3 regions of the Xanthomonas sp. 3058 genome follow, and region 1 is predicted to be linked to each of the others. Evidence: predicted binding sites of a transcription regulator. Region 1 holds the regulator's gene; each other region holds the start of a gene.
What was found. Region 1 encodes FliA, which starts transcription of late flagellar genes. Its sites were predicted from a motif close to TAAAGTTTNNCNNNCNNNGGCCGATAA; they were not measured.
Positions count from the first base shown of each region.

Region 2: a site for FliA is predicted at 2,257-2,283, ahead of GGR61_RS08730 (STAS domain-containing protein). Genes of this name have one in related genera too.
Region 3: a site for FliA is predicted at 2,591-2,617, ahead of GGR61_RS15560 (HD-GYP domain-containing protein). Genes of this name have one in related genera too.

Region 1 is NZ_JACHOF010000001.1:685,809-691,553, forward strand. It holds gene GGR61_RS03095 (chemotaxis protein CheA) at 1-1,614, opposite strand, end outside; gene GGR61_RS03100 (protein phosphatase CheZ) at 1,617-2,243, opposite strand; gene cheY (chemotaxis response regulator CheY) at 2,243-2,635, opposite strand; gene GGR61_RS03110 (RNA polymerase sigma factor FliA) at 2,671-3,438, opposite strand; gene GGR61_RS03115 (MinD/ParA family protein) at 3,435-4,319, opposite strand; gene flhF (flagellar biosynthesis protein FlhF) at 4,306-5,745, opposite strand, start outside.
Region 2 is NZ_JACHOF010000004.1:358,922-364,666, reverse strand. It holds gene mfd (transcription-repair coupling factor) at 1-1,896, shown strand, start outside; gene GGR61_RS08730 (STAS domain-containing protein) at 2,397-2,726, shown strand; gene GGR61_RS08725 (chemotaxis protein CheA) at 2,742-4,751, shown strand; gene GGR61_RS08720 (methyl-accepting chemotaxis protein) at 4,821-5,745, shown strand, end outside.
Region 3 is NZ_JACHOF010000014.1:9,116-14,860, reverse strand. It holds gene GGR61_RS15565 (MarR family transcriptional regulator) at 284-769, opposite strand; gene GGR61_RS15560 (HD-GYP domain-containing protein) at 1,268-2,527, opposite strand; gene GGR61_RS15555 (gamma carbonic anhydrase family protein) at 3,059-3,604, shown strand; gene GGR61_RS15550 (YkgJ family cysteine cluster protein) at 3,629-3,895, opposite strand; gene ilvD (dihydroxy-acid dehydratase) at 4,339-5,745, shown strand, end outside.

The DNA.
Region 1 (5,745 bases):
CATGCGGCCGTCGCCGATCAGGGTGGCGCCGGCGTAGCCGGGCAGGCCGCGTAGGGCGCGGGGCAGGGGCTTGATCACCACTTCCTCGCGGCCGCGGACCTGGTCCACCACCAGGCCGAAGCGGGTTTCGCCTGCCTGCAGCAGCACCACGGTCAGCAGCGGCGGTTGTTCTGCCGGTACGCCGAGCCAGCGGCGCAGGTCGATCAGCGGCAGGGTGTGCGAGCGGCGGTCGAGCACGGCGCGGCCGTCGAACCAGCCCAGCGAGGTCTGCGGTGCGTGCAGCACTTCGACCACGCGGGCCAGCGGCAGGGCGTAGACCGCTTCGCCGGCCTGCACCAGCAAGGTCGGCAGGATCGCCAGCGTCAGCGGCACGCGGATCATGAAGCGGCTGCCGCGGCCCAGTTCGGACTGGATCTGGATCTGCCCGCTGAGTTCGCGGATGCGCGATTGCACCACGTCCATGCCCACGCCACGGCCGGAGATGTCGGTGACCTCGGCCTTGGTCGAGAAGCCCGGCATGAAGATCAGATGCAGGCACTCGTCGGTGCTCAGGCGGGCGGCGGCTTCGGCGTCGATCAGGCCTTTGTTGCGGGCGATTTCGCGCAGGCGTTCGGGGTCGATGCCGGCGCCGTCGTCCTGGATTTCGATGCTGACGTAGTCGCCTTCCTGCTGCGCGGACAGGCGCACATGACCGCTGCGCGGTTTGCCGGTGGCTTCGCGCAGGGCAGGCGATTCGATGCCGTGGTCGATGGCGTTGCGCACCAGATGCACCAGCGGGTCGGCCAGCGCTTCGACCAGATTGCGGTCCAGTTCCGTCTCGGCGCCGATCAGCTCCAGCTCCACTTCCTTGGACAGCGTGCGCGCGACGTCGCGGGCCACCTTGGGGAAGCGCGAAAACACCTTGCTGACCGGCTGCATGCGGGTACGCATGACGGCGGTCTGCAGACGGGCGGTGGCGATATCCAGCGTGCTGACCGCGCGATCGAGTTCTTCGTCGCGCAGGCGGGTGCGCAGGGTCTTCAAGCGATTGCGCGACAGCACCAGCTCGCCGATCAGGTTGACGATGGCGTCCAGGCGCTTGGTGTCCACGCGCACGGTTTGTTCGGCTTCGGCGCCAGCCTTGGCAGCGGCTTTCGGCGCGGCCTTGGCGCCGGGCGCTGCCGGTGCATGGCCGTCGTCGTGCGCCGCCGCGGCGGCGACTGCCGCCTTGGGAGCGGCCTTGACCGCCGGCGGGCCGCTCTTGGCGTCGAACTGCGCAATCAGCGAGGCCGGTGCATGCGGCACGGTTTCGCCCGAGCCCATCGCATCCAGCATCGCCTGCAGATAATCCAGCGACTGCTGCGCGGCATCGAAGTGATGCGCCTGCAACACCGCCTGGCCGGAGCGCGCCATGCCGAGGGTTTCTTCGGCGGCGTGGCACAGCGCGACCATCGGCTTGATCGCCAGAAAGCCGGCGCCGCCCTTGAGCGTATGGAAACCGCGGAACACCGCGTTGAGCTGGTCGGCTTCGTCCGGTGCCTGTTCCAGCGCGACCAGCTGTTCGCCGAGGCGATCCAGGATTTCCTGGGCCTCGACGATGAAATCGGCAGCAATATCGTCTGGAACAGCACTCATGGTTACAACCCCAATCCGGACAGCAGGTCGTCGGCGTCGTCCTGCGACACCGCGTGACGGTCCAGGCCCTTGACTGCAGGACCGGCAAGACCGCCGTCGTCTTTCTTCGGCTCGGTGTTCTTCGGCGGCAGGCCGAGCGCACCGAAGCCTTCATGCACGCGCCGCACGATCCCGGCCACGCGCCGGATGATCTGCCCGCTCAGGTCCTGGTAGCTCTGCGCCAGCGACAGCTCGGTCAGGTTGTGGCGCATCTTGTCCATCAGCGCGCCCTGGTCCTGATTGAGGCCGCCGTCGCGCAGCTGGTTGGCCAGCTCGCGGCATTCCTCGACCAGATCCAGCGTGCGATGGCTGGCCTTTTCGGTCATTTCCACCACGTGGTCCAGGCGCGAACACGCATCGTCCAGTTCGCCGGCTTCGTCAGGCACGGTGGGCAATTCGCCCAGCGCCTGACCCAGTTCGCGGGCGAGCCGGCTCAGGCCCTGCATCATCGGACGGGTACGCAAGGCGGCGAGGTGATCCACCTCGCGCTTCCAGGCGGCTTCGTCACCGCTTTCCAGTGCATCGAGCGCGCCCTGCAGGCGGTCGATCAATGCGGCGCGTTCTGCGTTGGTATCCACGGTGGCGTTCATCAGGCGGTCGCCGCCAGACGTTCGAACACCTTGCCCAGCTTTTCTTCCAGCGTCTGCGCGGTGAACGGCTTGATGATGTAGCCATTCACGCCGCACTGGGCCGCTTCGATGATCTGCTCGCGCTTGGCTTCGGCGGTCACCATCATCACCGGCAGGTGCTTGAGCTTGGCGTCGGCGCGGATGTTGCGCAGCAGGTCGATGCCGGTCATGCCGGGCATGTTCCAGTCGGTGACCACGAAATCGAACGGGCCGGCACGCAACGCAGCCAATGCGCTGTTGCCGTCTTCGGCCTCTGCGGTATTGGTGAAGCCGAGATCGCCCAACAGATTCTTGACGATACGTCGCATCGTCGAGAAGTCGTCCACGATCAAAATCCGCATGTTCTTGTTCACATCAAGCTCCTAACACTAAAAAATACGCGAAAAAATTATTCGTCAATTTCGACACCGGCATCGGCCAGTTCGAAGACCTTGAGGCGGCCGCGCAGACGCACCACCGCCTGGCCGTGAATCTGGCAGACGCGCGATTCGCTGACACCGAGCACGGCGCCGATTTCCTTCAGATTCAATTCCTGCTCGTAATACAGCGACAGCACCAACTGCTCGCGCTCGGGCAACTGGCCGATGGCCTTGCCCAGCTCGCGGCCGAATTCGCCACGCTCCATCATCTGCTGCGGATTGGGACCACCCTTGGCGGTGGTGTCCAGCTCGCCGTGGTCCTCGATCCGCGACTCCAGGCTCAGCACCTGGCCGCGTGCGGCATCTTCCATCAGACGCAGGTAATCGGGTAGCGGCATTTCCATCGCGGCGGCCACTTCGGTGGCAGCGGCGGCGCGGCCGGTGTTCTGCTCGATCTTGCGCACGGCGGCGGCGGCGTCGCGGGCACGGCGGTGGACTGAACGCGGCACCCAGTCGCCACGGCGGATCTCGTCGATCATCGAGCCGCGGATGCGGATCGAGGCATAGGTTTCGAACGAGGCGCCCTGGTCGGAATCGTAACTGCGCGAGGCTTCGATCAGGCCGATCATGCCGGCCTGGATCAGATCGTCCACTTCCACGCTCGCCGGCAGGCGCGCGGCCAGATGGTGGGCAATGCGGCGGACCAGATCGGCATGCTGGGTGACGATGTCGTTGGCGTTGTTGCGCTGCACGGCACGGTACTGCGCGGTGGCGGTCGTTGCGGTGGCGGTACTCATGCGGCCACTCCCCGTTGGATGATGCGTTCGACGAAAAACTCGACGTTGCCGCGCGGCACCGTGGGGGCCTGCCAGCGCGAGGTACGGCGAGCGATTTCTGCAATGGCCTGCGCCGACGGACTGGCGGGGTAAGCCTTGATGACGGGTTGCTGGCGCTGCACCGACAGGCGCAACCAGTCGTCCTGCGGCACGTGGCCGAGGTAGTTCAGCGACACGTCGCCGAGGAACTTTTCGCAGACCCGCGACAGCTTGTCGTACAGCAGGCGGCCTTCGTTGGGGTCGCGCACCATGTTGGCGATGATCTGCAGGCGGTCCACGCCGCGTTCGCGCGAGAGCACCTTGATCAGCGCGTAGGCGTCGGTGATCGAGGCCGGTTCGTCGCAGACCACCACCACGGTGTCCTGTGCGGCCTGGCAGAAGGTCAGCACGCTGTCGGTGATGCCGGCGGCGGTGTCGATGACCATCACGTCCAGGTCGCGTTCCAGTTCGGAGAACACGTTGACCAGGCCGATGTGCTGGGCCGGGGCCAGTTCCGCCATGTGGCGGCGACCGGAGGCGGCCGGCACCACCAGCACGCCACCCGGACCTTCCATGATCACTTCATCGAGCGTGCAGCGGCCGGCGATCAGGTCGGCCAGGGTGTACTTGGGCGAGAGTCCCAGGACCACATCCAGGTTGGCCAGGCCAAGGTCGGCGTCCAGCAGCAGGGTGCGCTTGCCCATGTCGGCAAGCGCCACGGCCAGGTTGGCGGAGATGTTGGTTTTACCCACGCCGCCCTTGCCACCGGTCACGGCAATGGTGCGCACCGGGCCCAAGGGCTCGGGACGGGTCGCCGACAGGGGGAAGGCGTTGGTCAGCTTTGCGTATTCACGCGACTGCATGGTTGTGCTCCGGAGTACAGGGCTTATCGGCAGCGCGCCGTAAATCTTCAAGGCGAAGAACGAGACTGGCGGCATTGGCGCGGTGCAGGTCGTCAGGGACCCGCTGTCCGTCAGTCACCCAGGTGATGGGCATTTGGTGGTCGACCACCACCGACAAGGCGCTGCCGAAGCGGCCGGTCTCGTCGAGTTTGGTCAGCACCACGCCTTGGGGCTTGGCGTGGGCGAAGCGGCGCACGACCTCGTCGAGGTCTGAAAAATGGGAGTTGGCGGGCAGCACCAGCAGCGAGGTGACCTGCTGGGCGGCGCGCAGCCAGTTCAGCTGGGCGGCCAGGGCGCGGTCGCGCTGGCCCATGCCGGCGGTATCGATCAGCACCAGCTTGTAGTCGCGCAGGCGATCCAGCAGCGCGAGCAGGCTTTCGGCGCTGTCGGCTTCGTGCACCGCGATGCCGAGCTGGCGGCCGTAGCTGTGCAGCTGCTCGCGGCCACCGACGCGCAAGGTGTCGGTGGTGACCAGTGCCACGTCGCGCGGGGCGTGCTGGGCGGCGAAGCGCTGCGCCAGCTTGGCAATGGTGGTGGTCTTGCCGGCGCCGGTCGGGCCGACCAGGGCGATCACGCCGCCGCGTTCCAGCGGGTCGATCGGGGCCACCGGCAGGCGCTTGGACAACAAGCCCAGCATCAGGCCGCGGCCGCGGTGCAATTCGGTGTCGGCGGGGATCTGCATGGCGATGTCGCGGGTCAGACCGGCGTCGAAGCCGTAGTCGTCCATCAACTCCAGCGCCTGCGCACGCACCGGCGAGCCACGCAGGCGCTCGTCGGTGAGGCGGTTCATTTCTCGCTCGATCATCTGCCGCATCAGCGCCAGTTCGCCGCGTAGCTGCTTGAGTTCTTCGTCGTTCTGCGTCGCCGGGGCGGCGGCGACCGGCACGGCGGCCAGGGCCACCGGTGCGACCACCAGCGGCGGCAAGGCGGCCGGCGGCAGGATTTGCGGCAGGGCGTCGTCCAGATCGAAATCGGCCTCGTCGGCCAGCGCGTCGTCGTCCTGGCCGTAGCCGGCAACAGCGACAGCGACGGGTGCGGTCATGGCCGCAGCCATGAGCGGTGTGGGTGCCGCAGCCGCTTCCAAGGACGCGCGCTGCACCGGGGCGGTGGTCAGAAAGTCGGCGAAGACCTGTTCCGGGATTGCCGACAGCGCGTGTTGCTGGCGCGGCGCGGCGGATGCGGCCACCGCGTTGGCCAATGCCTGCGCGGTGGGCGAGGGTGCGGCGCTGCGCACCGGCGCGGCCGCTGGCGCCTGCCGCACCACGTTGACCGGCTGGCGCAGCGCCATGGCGGCGATCATGTCGTCGGCGGCACTGGCAACGCGTTGACGCATGCCGGCATCGGCAGCCGGCTTGAGCGGGGCGTGCACGGGGGCGGAGGTGGCTTG
Region 2 (5,745 bases), on a different contig from region 1:
GGCGACCGGCTGTATGTGCCGGTGGCGCAGCTGCATCTGATCAGCCGTTATTCCGGCGCCTCGGCCGAGACCGCACCGCTGCATTCGCTGGGCGGCGAACAATGGACCAAGGCCAAGCGCAAGGCCGCCGAGAAGGTGCGCGACGTGGCGGCCGAGTTGCTGGAAATCCAGGCGCGCCGGCGCGCGCGCGCCGGTCTGGCCTTGCAGGTGGACCGCGCGATGTACGAACCGTTCGCGGCCGGCTTTCCATTCGAGGAAACTCCCGACCAGCTGGCCGCCATCGATGCGACGCTGCGCGATCTGGGCAGCAGCCAGCCGATGGATCGCGTGGTCTGCGGCGATGTGGGCTTCGGCAAGACCGAAGTGGCCGTGCGTGCGGCCTTCGCCGCCGCAAGTGCCGGCAAGCAGGTCGCCGTCTTGGTGCCGACCACACTGCTGGCCGAGCAGCACTACCGCAACTTCCGCGACCGCTTCGCCGATTACCCGATGAAGGTGGAAGTGCTGTCGCGCTTCAAGAGCACCAAGGAGATCAAGGCTGAGTTGGAGAAGGTCGCCAGCGGCGATATCGACGTCATCATCGGCACGCACCGACTGCTGCAGCCGGACGTGAAGTTCAAGGACCTGGGCCTGGTCGTGGTCGACGAGGAACAGCGCTTCGGCGTGCGCCAGAAGGAAGCGCTCAAGGCGATGCGCGCCAACGTGCATCTGCTCACGCTGACCGCCACGCCGATCCCGCGCACGCTCAATATGGCCATGGCCGGCTTGCGCGACCTGTCGATCATCGCCACCCCGCCGCCGAACCGGCTCGCCGTGCAGACCTTCATCACCGCCTGGGATAACACCTTGTTGCGCGAAGCGTTCCAGCGCGAGCTCAGTCGTGGGGGGCAGCTGTATTTCCTGCACAACGATGTGGAAAGCATCGTGCGCATGCAGCGCGACCTGGCCGAGCTGGTGCCGGAAGCGCGCATCGGCATCGCGCATGGGCAGATGCCCGAGCGCGAGCTGGAGCGGGTGATGCTGGATTTCCAGAAGCAACGCTTCAACGTGTTGCTGTCGACCACGATCATCGAGTCGGGCATCGACATTCCCAACGCCAACACCATCATCATCAACCGCGCCGACCGCTTCGGTCTCGCGCAGTTGCATCAGCTGCGCGGACGGGTCGGTCGTTCGCATCATCGCGCCTATGCGTACCTGCTGGTGCCGGATCGTCGCTCGATGACCGCCGATGCTTCAAAGCGCCTGGAAGCGATCGCCTCGATGGACGAGCTCGGCGCAGGCTTCACCCTGGCCACCCACGATCTGGAAATCCGCGGTGCCGGCGAGCTGTTGGGCGAAGACCAGAGCGGGCAGATGGCCGAGGTCGGTTTCAGCCTGTATACCGAACTGCTGGAACGCGCCGTGCGCAGTATCCGCCAGGGCAAGCTGCCGGATCTGGATGCCGGCGACGAGGTGCGTGGCGCCGAGGTCGAGCTGCATGTGGCCTCGCTGATTCCAGAGGATTATCTGCCCGACGTGCATACGCGCCTGACCCTGTACAAGCGCATTTCCAGTGCCCGCGATGCCGATGCGCTGCGCGAGTTGCAGGTGGAGATGATCGACCGCTTCGGCCTGCTGCCGGGCCCGGTCAAGCATCTGTTCGCCATTGCCGAGCTCAAGCTGCAGGCCAATGCCCTGGGTATCCGCAAGCTGGACCTGGGCGAAAACGGCGGCCGTCTGGTGTTCGAGGCCAAGCCGGCGATCGACCCGATGACGGTGATCCAGATGATCCAGAAACAGCCAAAGATCTACACGATGGACGGCCCGGACAAGCTGCGCATCAAGTTGCCATTGCCCGAAGGCGCCGACCGGTTCAACGCGGCGCGTGGATTGTTGGCGGCGTTGGCACCGGGCTGAAGCGCGGCCAATGGTCGCGCTTGGCTGCGTAGTCGGTTCCGACACTGAATCACGCCAAGCGCCTCACCGATGGCGCATCGGCAGCAGACACGCAGCGCGACGCGATGCGGCATTTCGATGAAAGCCCATCGCGCCACCGTCACTGGCGCGTGACAAATACCGCTTCTTTCCAGCGTGATTTCTGCAAAAAAGCCGCAAGCCGTCACGTCCTTTGCATTAAAGAAAGCGGCCGACTTGCAGTTATCTGTCTTGCAGGACTGTCCAGGACATCCTTCGCCTGAGCCTGCTTGTGACGAACCTGAGCAGTTTATGCCCGGGTGGTGATGGGCTTCTCAAATCCATCATCCTGCTGAATTTCAACTAAATATTTCTGTCACGGGCCGATACCTGCATAGACCGGCATGTCCCTGTGTGCAGACCAGCTCACAGCAAGACCCGCCGGCGATCTTCCTTCGCGTCATGGCGCGCATCCGTGCGCCATCGCATCGCTTGAGGCATCAATGAACATCCCACGTACCGATCTACCCGCACCACTGACGCTCGCCCTCGAAGGCGAGATGACGATCCGTCGCGCGGCCGAACTCAAGCCGCTGCTGCAGCCGGCATTGCTGCATCCGGGTGGCCTGCATCTGGACCTGGGCGCGGTCAGCGAGATCGATACCACCGGGCTGCAGTTGCTGCTGGCCACCCAGCAGGCGATCAGGGCAGATGGGCGGCCGTTTTCGCTCACCGATTCCAGCCGCGCGGTGATCGATGTGATCGAACTGCTCGGCCTGCTTGAGGCCTTGTATCCGCACGCGGTTGCCGGCCTCGGCGAACAGCTTCACTAAAGGATCAACGCGCGCATGGACATGAACCAGCTGATGCAGACTTTCCTGGCCGAGAGCCGGGACCTGCTCGAAGACATGGAACGCCACCTGCTCGAAGCCGAGCGTGGCGAATCCTCGCCCGATGCGGTCAACGCGATCTTTCGCGCGGCCCATACCATCAAGGGGTCGGGCGGCTTGTTCGATCTGCCGCAGCTGGTCGGCTTCACCCATGTGGTGGAAAGCGTGCTGGACCTGGTGCGCGATGGCGCGATCACCCTGAGCTCGGAGCTGATCGGGCTGTTGCTGGTGTGCTGCGACCATATCCATGCGCTGGTGGAAACCGCCGCCGACCCCGGCCATGCCGATCCGGCCGCACTGGCGGCCGAAGCCGAGCCGCTGCTGGCGCAGCTGCAGACCTATCTGCAAGCCAGCGTCTGCGGCGTCACTGCCGCCGCCGTCCAGCACATACCGGAAAAACAGAGCGGGTATTGGCGCGTCACCTTGAAGCTGTATGCCGATGCGCTGCGCTTCGGCAACTCGCCGCTCAAGCTGATTCGCAACCTGCGCGGACTGGGGTCGGTGGAATCGATCAGCACCGATGCCAGCCAGTTGCCATCCTTCGACGATCTCGATCCGGAAGCCAACTATCTCGGCTTCCAGATCCTGCTGCGCAGCGATGCCGATCGCGCCGCAATCGAAGAGGTGTTCGAATTCGTCCTGGACGATTGCGACCTGGACATCACTGCAGTGCCGGCGCCGGTCGATGCGGCACTGCACGTGGTCGCAGAACCTGCGCCTGCGGCGCCTGCCAGTCGCGCGCCCGCAGCGGCGGTCTCCGCTGCAGCCTCGGCACCGGCGCGTGCTGCGCCCGATGCAGGCGCACGCAACGCCGACGCGCGTTCGATTCGCGTGGATGCGGACAAACTCGATCGCATGATCGACCTGGTGGGCGAACTCATCATCGCCGTGTCCAGCACCAACGCGAACGCGCAGCGCACTGGCGATGCGCAACTGCTGGAATCGGCATCGATCCTGGCCGGGCTGGTGGAAGACGTGCGTGAAAGCGCCCTGCAGCTGCGCATGGTCAAGATCGGTGGCACGTTCAGCCGCTTCCAGCGCGTGGTGCACGATGTGGCGCGCGAGTTGGGCAAGGACATCGCGCTGGTCGTTGCCGGCGAAGACACCGAGCTGGACAAGTCGGTGGTGGAAAAGATCGGCGACCCGCTCACCCATCTGGTGCGTAACGCGATGGACCACGGCATCGAGCCGGCGGACGTGCGCGTGGCGCGCGGCAAGCCCGCACGCGGCACGGTGGGCCTGAACGCTTATCACGACTCCGGCAGCATCGTCATCCAGATCACCGACGATGGCGGCGGCTTGAACCGCGACCGCATCCTGGCCAAGGCGCTGGAACGCGGCCTGATCGAACCCGGCCGCCAACTGAGCGACCGCGACGTCTTTGCGATGATCTTCGAGCCCGGCTTTTCCACTGCCGAGAAAGTCACCAACCTGTCCGGGCGCGGCGTGGGCATGGACGTGGTCAAGCGCAACATCACCGCGCTGCGTGGCACCGTCGAGATAGACAGCACTGCGGGCGTCGGCACCACCATCTCGGTGCGGCTGCCGCTGACGCTGGCCATCATCAACGGCTTCCAGGTCGGTATCGGCAAGTCGGTGTTCGTGGTGCCGCTGGATGTGGTGGAAGAGTGCGTGGAATTCACGCCCGACTACGCCAGCGACTACATCGACCTGCGCGGCAACGTATTGCCGTATGTGCGGCTGCGCGAGTTGTTTGCGCTTGGCGGCAAGACCCCGGCACGCGAAAGCATCGTGGTGATCCGCCAGGGCGTGCAGCGCTTCGGGCTGGTCGTGGACACCTTGCTGGGCGAATGGCAGACCGTCATCAAGCCGTTGTCCAAAGTCTTTACGCAGGTCAGAGGCATCAGTGGCTCAAGCATTCTGGGCAGCGGCGATGTCGCGCTGATTCTCGATGTGCCCAGCCTGATCCAGCAATTGCATCCACATCAGGACGCCCTGGCGGCCTGAGCATTCGCAGTACCACTCATTTCCACCTCCGCGTCATTCGTTGTTCCCTGAGACCAGGAAGCTGCCGCCATGTCACTCCGTTTCCCCATTACCACGCAGCTGTGGTTCACCGCTGCTGTCGCTCTCGCGTTGCCGGTTGCGGCGATCGTCGCCGGTTTCGCGCTCTCGCTGTCGCATGCCGCCCTGCTCGGCGCCAGCCTGTTGGCTGCAATCGTCAGCGGGGTGTTGCTGATCGCCGCCATCCGCAGCGCTACCGGTTCGCTCGATCTTGCCACCACCACCTTGGACGCGTTCTCGCGCGGCAATTTCGACCTGGCCCTGCCGCAGGTGCGCGACGAACAGGCCGGCGACCTGTTGCGCGCGCTGCGCAAGATGCAAAGCGGCATCCGCCACGTCAACGACGAGATCAATCGCGTCTCGCGCGAACACGATGCCGGCGAGATCGATGCGCGTATCGATGTGGCACGTTTCGATGGCGACTTCCGCACCATGGGCGACGGCATCAACCGCATGGTCGCCGGCCATATCGCAGTGAAAAAGCAGGCCATGGCGTGCGTGGCCGAATTCGGCCGCGGTAATTTTTCCGCAGAGCTCGAACGCCTGCCGGGCAAGAAGGCTTTCATCAACGAGGTGGTCGATCAGATGCGCGGCAACCTCACCGGCATGGTCGCCGAGGTCAACCGCATGTCGGTCGAGCACGACGCCGGCGATATCGATGTGGTCATCGACACGCAGCGCTTCACCGGCGATTTCCGTCGCATGGCCGAAGGCATCAATGCGATGGTGGCCGGCCATATCACGGTCAAGAAGCAGGCCATCGCCTGCGTGGCCGAATTCGGTCGCGGCAACTTCACCGCGCAGCTGCCGCTGCTGCCGGGCAAGAAGCGCTTCATCAACGAGACTCTCGAACAGGTGCGCGGCAACCTCACCGGGCTGATCGGACAGATCAACCACATGTCGGCCGAACACGAAGCCGGCGATATCGATGTGGTCA
Region 3 (5,745 bases), on a different contig from region 1:
GTTGGTCATCGCCATGCTCTGCGGCACGCCCTGCGCAAGCGTCGCCCCGCTCGCAAGCGGCGCCACGCTGCCGAGCGCTGCAGGCAGTCGCCACGCCGCCCTGACAGCCACGCCACGCACCACCGAGGATCGAATCACTAAGCACATCTCCAGCGTTGGAAGGAAGCAGCGGGCGTGCCACCTGGCACGCGATCAGGCAGAGCGATCTCCACGCTGCGCAAGGCACGTGCCATCAAGACGTTGGTGAGATCACGCTGGCGGGCAGAGGGCCGGCGCAGTGGGCTTACGGCGTATCGAGCCGATCCAGACGATCCAGACGATCGAGCGCGCGCAGCAGCGGCGCCTCGCTGGTGCCGAGCACCGCACTGAGCTGCTGCTCCATGCGCAGCACTTCGGCTTCGGCATCGGTCAGCAGGGTGACGCCGGCCGGCGTCAACGACAAATGCTGCATACGCCGGTCCTGACGCCCGCGCACCTGCCGCAGCAGACGGCGCTTGACCAGCCTCGCCACCACGATGGCCAGGTTCGGCGGCGAGACATGCAAGACGTCGCCGATCTGGCGCTGGTTGATGCCCGGGTTGCCATCCACCAGCATCAGCAAGGAGAAATCGACCGGTTTCAGATCGAAAGCGGCAACGCATTCCTGAAACATCCGCCGCACCAGCAGCTCGGTGCGGGTGATGCGGTAGCCCAGCATTCGTAGCAGACGCGCCTGGTCCACCGCGGTGATGGCATCGGGCAACGGTGCAGCAGTGGCTGTAGCGGGCATGACGGTTCTCGCGACAAAGGCAGCGGGCGGAGCGGTACGCGCCATGCGCCCGGGCCGCAACGCCGATCCCCGGCGTGCAGCGCATTGTAGACGCGGCAAGGCCTGGCGATGTGGACATGCCGGCTGTCGATACCTGCTGCGACCATGCGCATGGGCGCGCCGCCGTCGCACCGGCCGTCCACGCGCGCGCCTGACCGCAATGCAGCGCTGCGATGTGCGGGGGACGGCGGTGATCCAGGCACGGCGTGGACATGAGATCCGGTCGGCAAGTGATTGCGTTGCAGAATAGTTATAGATCATAACTACATTGCCAAGCTGCACCGCAGCATAGTCGCGTCCGCTAGCCCGCGAGCGGGTGCCGGGCGGGTGTGAAGGCACGTACGGATCGCAGGCGAGCCCGTTACGGTTGCTGCCACGGCGGGGTTGCCGCAGCGTTGTGTCGAGGTCATCGATGTCCGGACATGCACGCGCCCGGCAATGCAGACTTGCGCAGCGCGCCTACGGCAGCCAGAGTTTTTCGAGATCGCGGAAGCCCCAGTCGGTCGGGCTTTCCATCTGCGCGATACGGTCCTGGCAATCGGGCCGCGACAGGTCGATGTCCTGCACCAGCACATGGCTGCGCAGCTTGGCCGAATAGAACACGCGCACCTTGGGCTTGAGCAGCGCGTCTGGCGTCTGTTCGATCACCACGGCCAGCTTCTGCGATTCCAGGCGCACCAGCGAGCCGACCGGGTAGATGCCCAGCCGGCGCACGAACGCCTGGAATACCACCGGGTCGAAATGACCCTTCCACGACGCCATCTGCTTGAGCGATTCGGCCGGGTCCCAGGCGCGTTTGTAGGGGCGGTCGGAACTGATGGCGTCATACACATCGCACACCGCGCCCATCCGCGACATCAGCGAGATGCCTTCGCCGACCAAGCGGTTGGGGTACCCGCTGCCGTCGATCTTTTCGTGATGATGCAGCGCAATTTCCAGCACCACCGCGTTCTGCACGCCGCCGGCCATCAGCAGGCGATGCCCATCCAGCGGATGCTGGCGCATCACCTCCATTTCTGCATCGGTGAGCCGGCCGGGCTTGTTGAGAATCTCCAACGGCGTCACCGCCTTGCCCATGTCGTGCAGCAGGCCGCCCATCGCCGCTTCCACCACCTGCGCCTCGGGCAGGCCGAGCTGGCGCGCCAGCCCGCTCATCAAGCCGGCCACGGCCATCGAGTGCAGATAGGTGTAGTCGTCGGCGGTCTTGAGCCTTGCCACGCTGATCAAGGCCTGCGGGTGCCGTAGCACCGAGTCGTTGATGGCTTCCACCAACGGCATCGCTGCCTCGGTGTCGACGGTGCGCCCCAGCCGCACATCGCGAAACATCGCTTCCACCATGTCGCGGCCGTCTTCAAAAATACGCCGCGCCCGCACCACTTCGGCTTCGATACCGACCTGCGCGGTGACGCTGTTGGTCCGCGCACTGCGCGCGGTGGGGGCCGGCTCCGGCGGTTGCGGTTCCGATTCCGGTTCCGGCATGGGAGGTGGCGATGGCGCATCGCCAGCAGCCTGCTCGCCGACTGCCGCGCCCCTGTCCACATCCAGGCCGCGCGCGGTGTCGATCACCAGTTGCTCGATCCGGCTGGCATGGATCTTCTCCACATCGTCGGAATCGACCAGAAACGACGTCTTCCAGAACGGATGGTGCACCCACGCGCCCAGCAGCTTGTAGACATACATGCCGGGGCGGAGTTGATCTGAGTCGATGGTTCTGAGCATGCCAGCGCTGATCTGCACGATGTCCGCGAAAACGCCCGCCACGGGTGCGGAGGGTCATCCGTCTTATCGGCACTGGGGGAGATTTCTTTGGTCCGCTCGACCTCGCCAGACTGCGTGGGCGCATGGCGGCTGAGCAGGCCAGCAACCGTGCCGGGCAGTGTCGAACGGGGCGTCGCGACGTGCTGCCGGGCATGCGGCAGGCCGAGTTGCCACCGGTAGCCAAACGTCCGGGGAGCGTCTTTCACGGTCGCAGTGCCTGAACATCGGCCATCGCAAACCCTTGGCGCACCTTTTGCAGGGCCACGCAACGGCGAAGTGACCTGCGCTCTTGTTGCACAAACGCCAACGCGGATGCGTGAGTCGTGCTGGCAACGTCGATGTTCAGTCTGGGTCTTCTTCGTGAGCGCGTAGGCGCGATTGCCTAATTCCTCACCCAGCCACAGCGCGGCCTGTTCAACAGGCCCGCGCACTGGCAGTTATCATGCAATCACTGCCCATCGTGGGCAACCTGTTTGATGCGTGGAGAATGCCGTGACCCCGATCCGTTCGTTCCTGGAACACACCCCGCAGCTGGGCGCGCGCGTCTATGTCGACCCGGCCTGCACCATCATCGGCAAAGTGAGCTTGGGCGATGACGTGTCGGTGTGGCCGGGCACGGTGATCCGTGGCGACGTCAATCAGGTGCAGATCGGCGCACGCACCAACGTGCAGGACGGCACCATCATCCACGTCAGCCACCACAGCCCGTTCAATAAGGCTGGCTATCCAACCATCATCGGCGAGGACGTGACCGTGGGCCACGGCACCATCCTGCATGCCTGCACCATCGAAGACCTGTGCCTGATCGGCATGGGCGCCTGCGTGCTGGATGGGGCCACCATCAAACGCTACGGATTTGTCGGCGCCGGTGCGGTGGTCGGCCCAGGCAAGGTGGTTGGCGAAGCGGAATTGTGGCTGGGCAATCCCGCGCGCCTGGCGCGCAAACTCAGCGACAAGGAAATCGAGAGCCTGCATTATTCGGCGCAACATTATGTGCGGCTCAAGGATCAGTATCTGGGCATGCCTGGCGGCAGCTGATCGCCGAGTGGACGCGCCCGGCTGTCAAGGCTGGGTCGCCTGCTCCAGTGCGGCCAGCATCGTCAACGCCTGCTCGCGCGATGCCCCGCACATCTCCATCGATGGCCGCAGGCTGCTGCACACCGCCGGGCGCGCCGGCGAGCCGAACAGCCGGCACCCCAGCCGCGCATCAAGCTGCACACACGCCACACCCGCCGGCTTGCCATCGGGCATGCCGGGAATCGGCGAACTGATCGAGGGCGCGATGCAGCAGGCTGCGCAGCCCGAACGGCAGGAAAACTCAGAAGACATGCGCCTAGTGTAGCTGCGCATCGCGTGTCGCTTGTAGCAACCGCAAACGCGCCCTGGAAGCGGAACAGTCTCGATCCCGGCAGCGCCGGTAACGTACACGCATCGCCTGCCCAGGCGCGGCGTTGCACGACGCAGGACGCGATCGTTGCCACACTGCTCCAGGCCAGCGCGGCGATGCGCAGATGCGTGACGCGAAGGGAACAGGTTGGCGTTTTCTGCGCAGATGTTTTCTGCGCAGATGCTGGACGCTGCGCGCCGGCACGCAGCGTGCGCAAGCGCCTGACCGGCTACTGCACAGCCCGCGCGTCGCGCAGCCCCGCCCGACAGACAGCTGCGTGCTACCGTGCGAAATCGCCAGAACGCATCGCGACGGTTGCAGCAGCAACAGTCGCAACGCGCTCTAATTGCCAGCCACAGCTCGCTGATCAGCCGCCGACTTCGCCATGCCCGAGTATCGCTCCAAGACCTCCACCCACGGCCGCAACATGGCCGGCGCCCGCGCACTCTGGCGCGCCACCGGCATGCAGGATGGCGACTTCCACAAGCCCATCATCGCCATCGCCAACTCGTTCACCCAGTTCGTGCCCGGGCACGTGCATCTGAAGGATCTCGGTCAGCTGGTTGCGCGCGAGATCGAGCGCGTCGGCGGCGTCGCCAAGGAATTCGACACCATCGCCGTGGACGATGGCATCGCGATGGGCCACGACGGCATGCTGTATTCGTTGCCCAGCCGCGAAATCATCGCCGACTCGGTCGAGTACATGGTCAACGCCCATTGCGCCGACGCGCTGGTGTGCATTTCCAACTGCGACAAGATTACCCCCGGCATGTTGATGGCCGCGTTGCGGCTCAACATTCCCACCGTGTTCGTCTCCGGCGGCCCAATGGAAGCCGGCAAGACCAAGTTGTCCGAACATAAACTCGATTTGATCGATGCAATGGTGATCGCCGCCGACGACAGCGCATCGGACGAGAAAGTCGCCGAATTCGAACGCAGCGCCTGCCCCACCTGCGGCTCGTGCTCGGGCATGTTCACCGCCAACTCGATGAACTGCCTGACCGAAGCGCTGGGCCTGTCGCTGCCGGGCAACGGCACCGTGGTGGCCACGCACGCCGACCGCGAGCAGCTGTTCCTGCGCGCCGGACGCGTGGCGGTGGAGCTGTGCCACCGCTGGTATGGTGGCGAAGATCCCACCGCCCTGCCCCGCGGCATTGCCACCTTCGACGCCTTCGAGAATGCGATGACGCTGGACATCGCCATGGGCGGCTCGACCAATACCATCCTGCATCTGCTCGCCGCCGCGCAGGAAGGCGAGGTGCCGTTCGGCATGCGCGATATCGACCGCCTGTCCAAGCGCGTGCCGCAGCTGTGCAAGGTCGCCCCGAATACGCCCAAATACCACATTGAAGACGTGCACCGCGCCGGCGGCATCATGGCCATCCTCGGCGAGCTGGCGCGCGGCGGGCTGCTGCATACCAACGCGGCCACGGTGCATGCACGCACGCTGGCCGATGCCATCTCGCAATGGGATGTCACCCAGACAGACGACGAAAAGGTGCACACGTTCTACAAGGCCGGCCCGGCCGGCATTCCCACGCAGATTGCCTTCAGCCAGGCCACGCGTTGGGACAGCCTGGATACCGACCGCAGCGACGGCTGCATCCGCGATGTCGCCCACGCGTTCTCGCAGGAAGGCGGCCTGGCCGTGCTGTACGGCAATATCGCCCGCGACGGCTGCGTGGTGAAGACCGCAGGCGTGGACGAATCCATCCACGTGTTCGAAGGCAATGCCCGCGTCTTTGAGAGCCAGGATTCGGCGGTCAAAGGCATTCTCGCCGACGAAGTAACG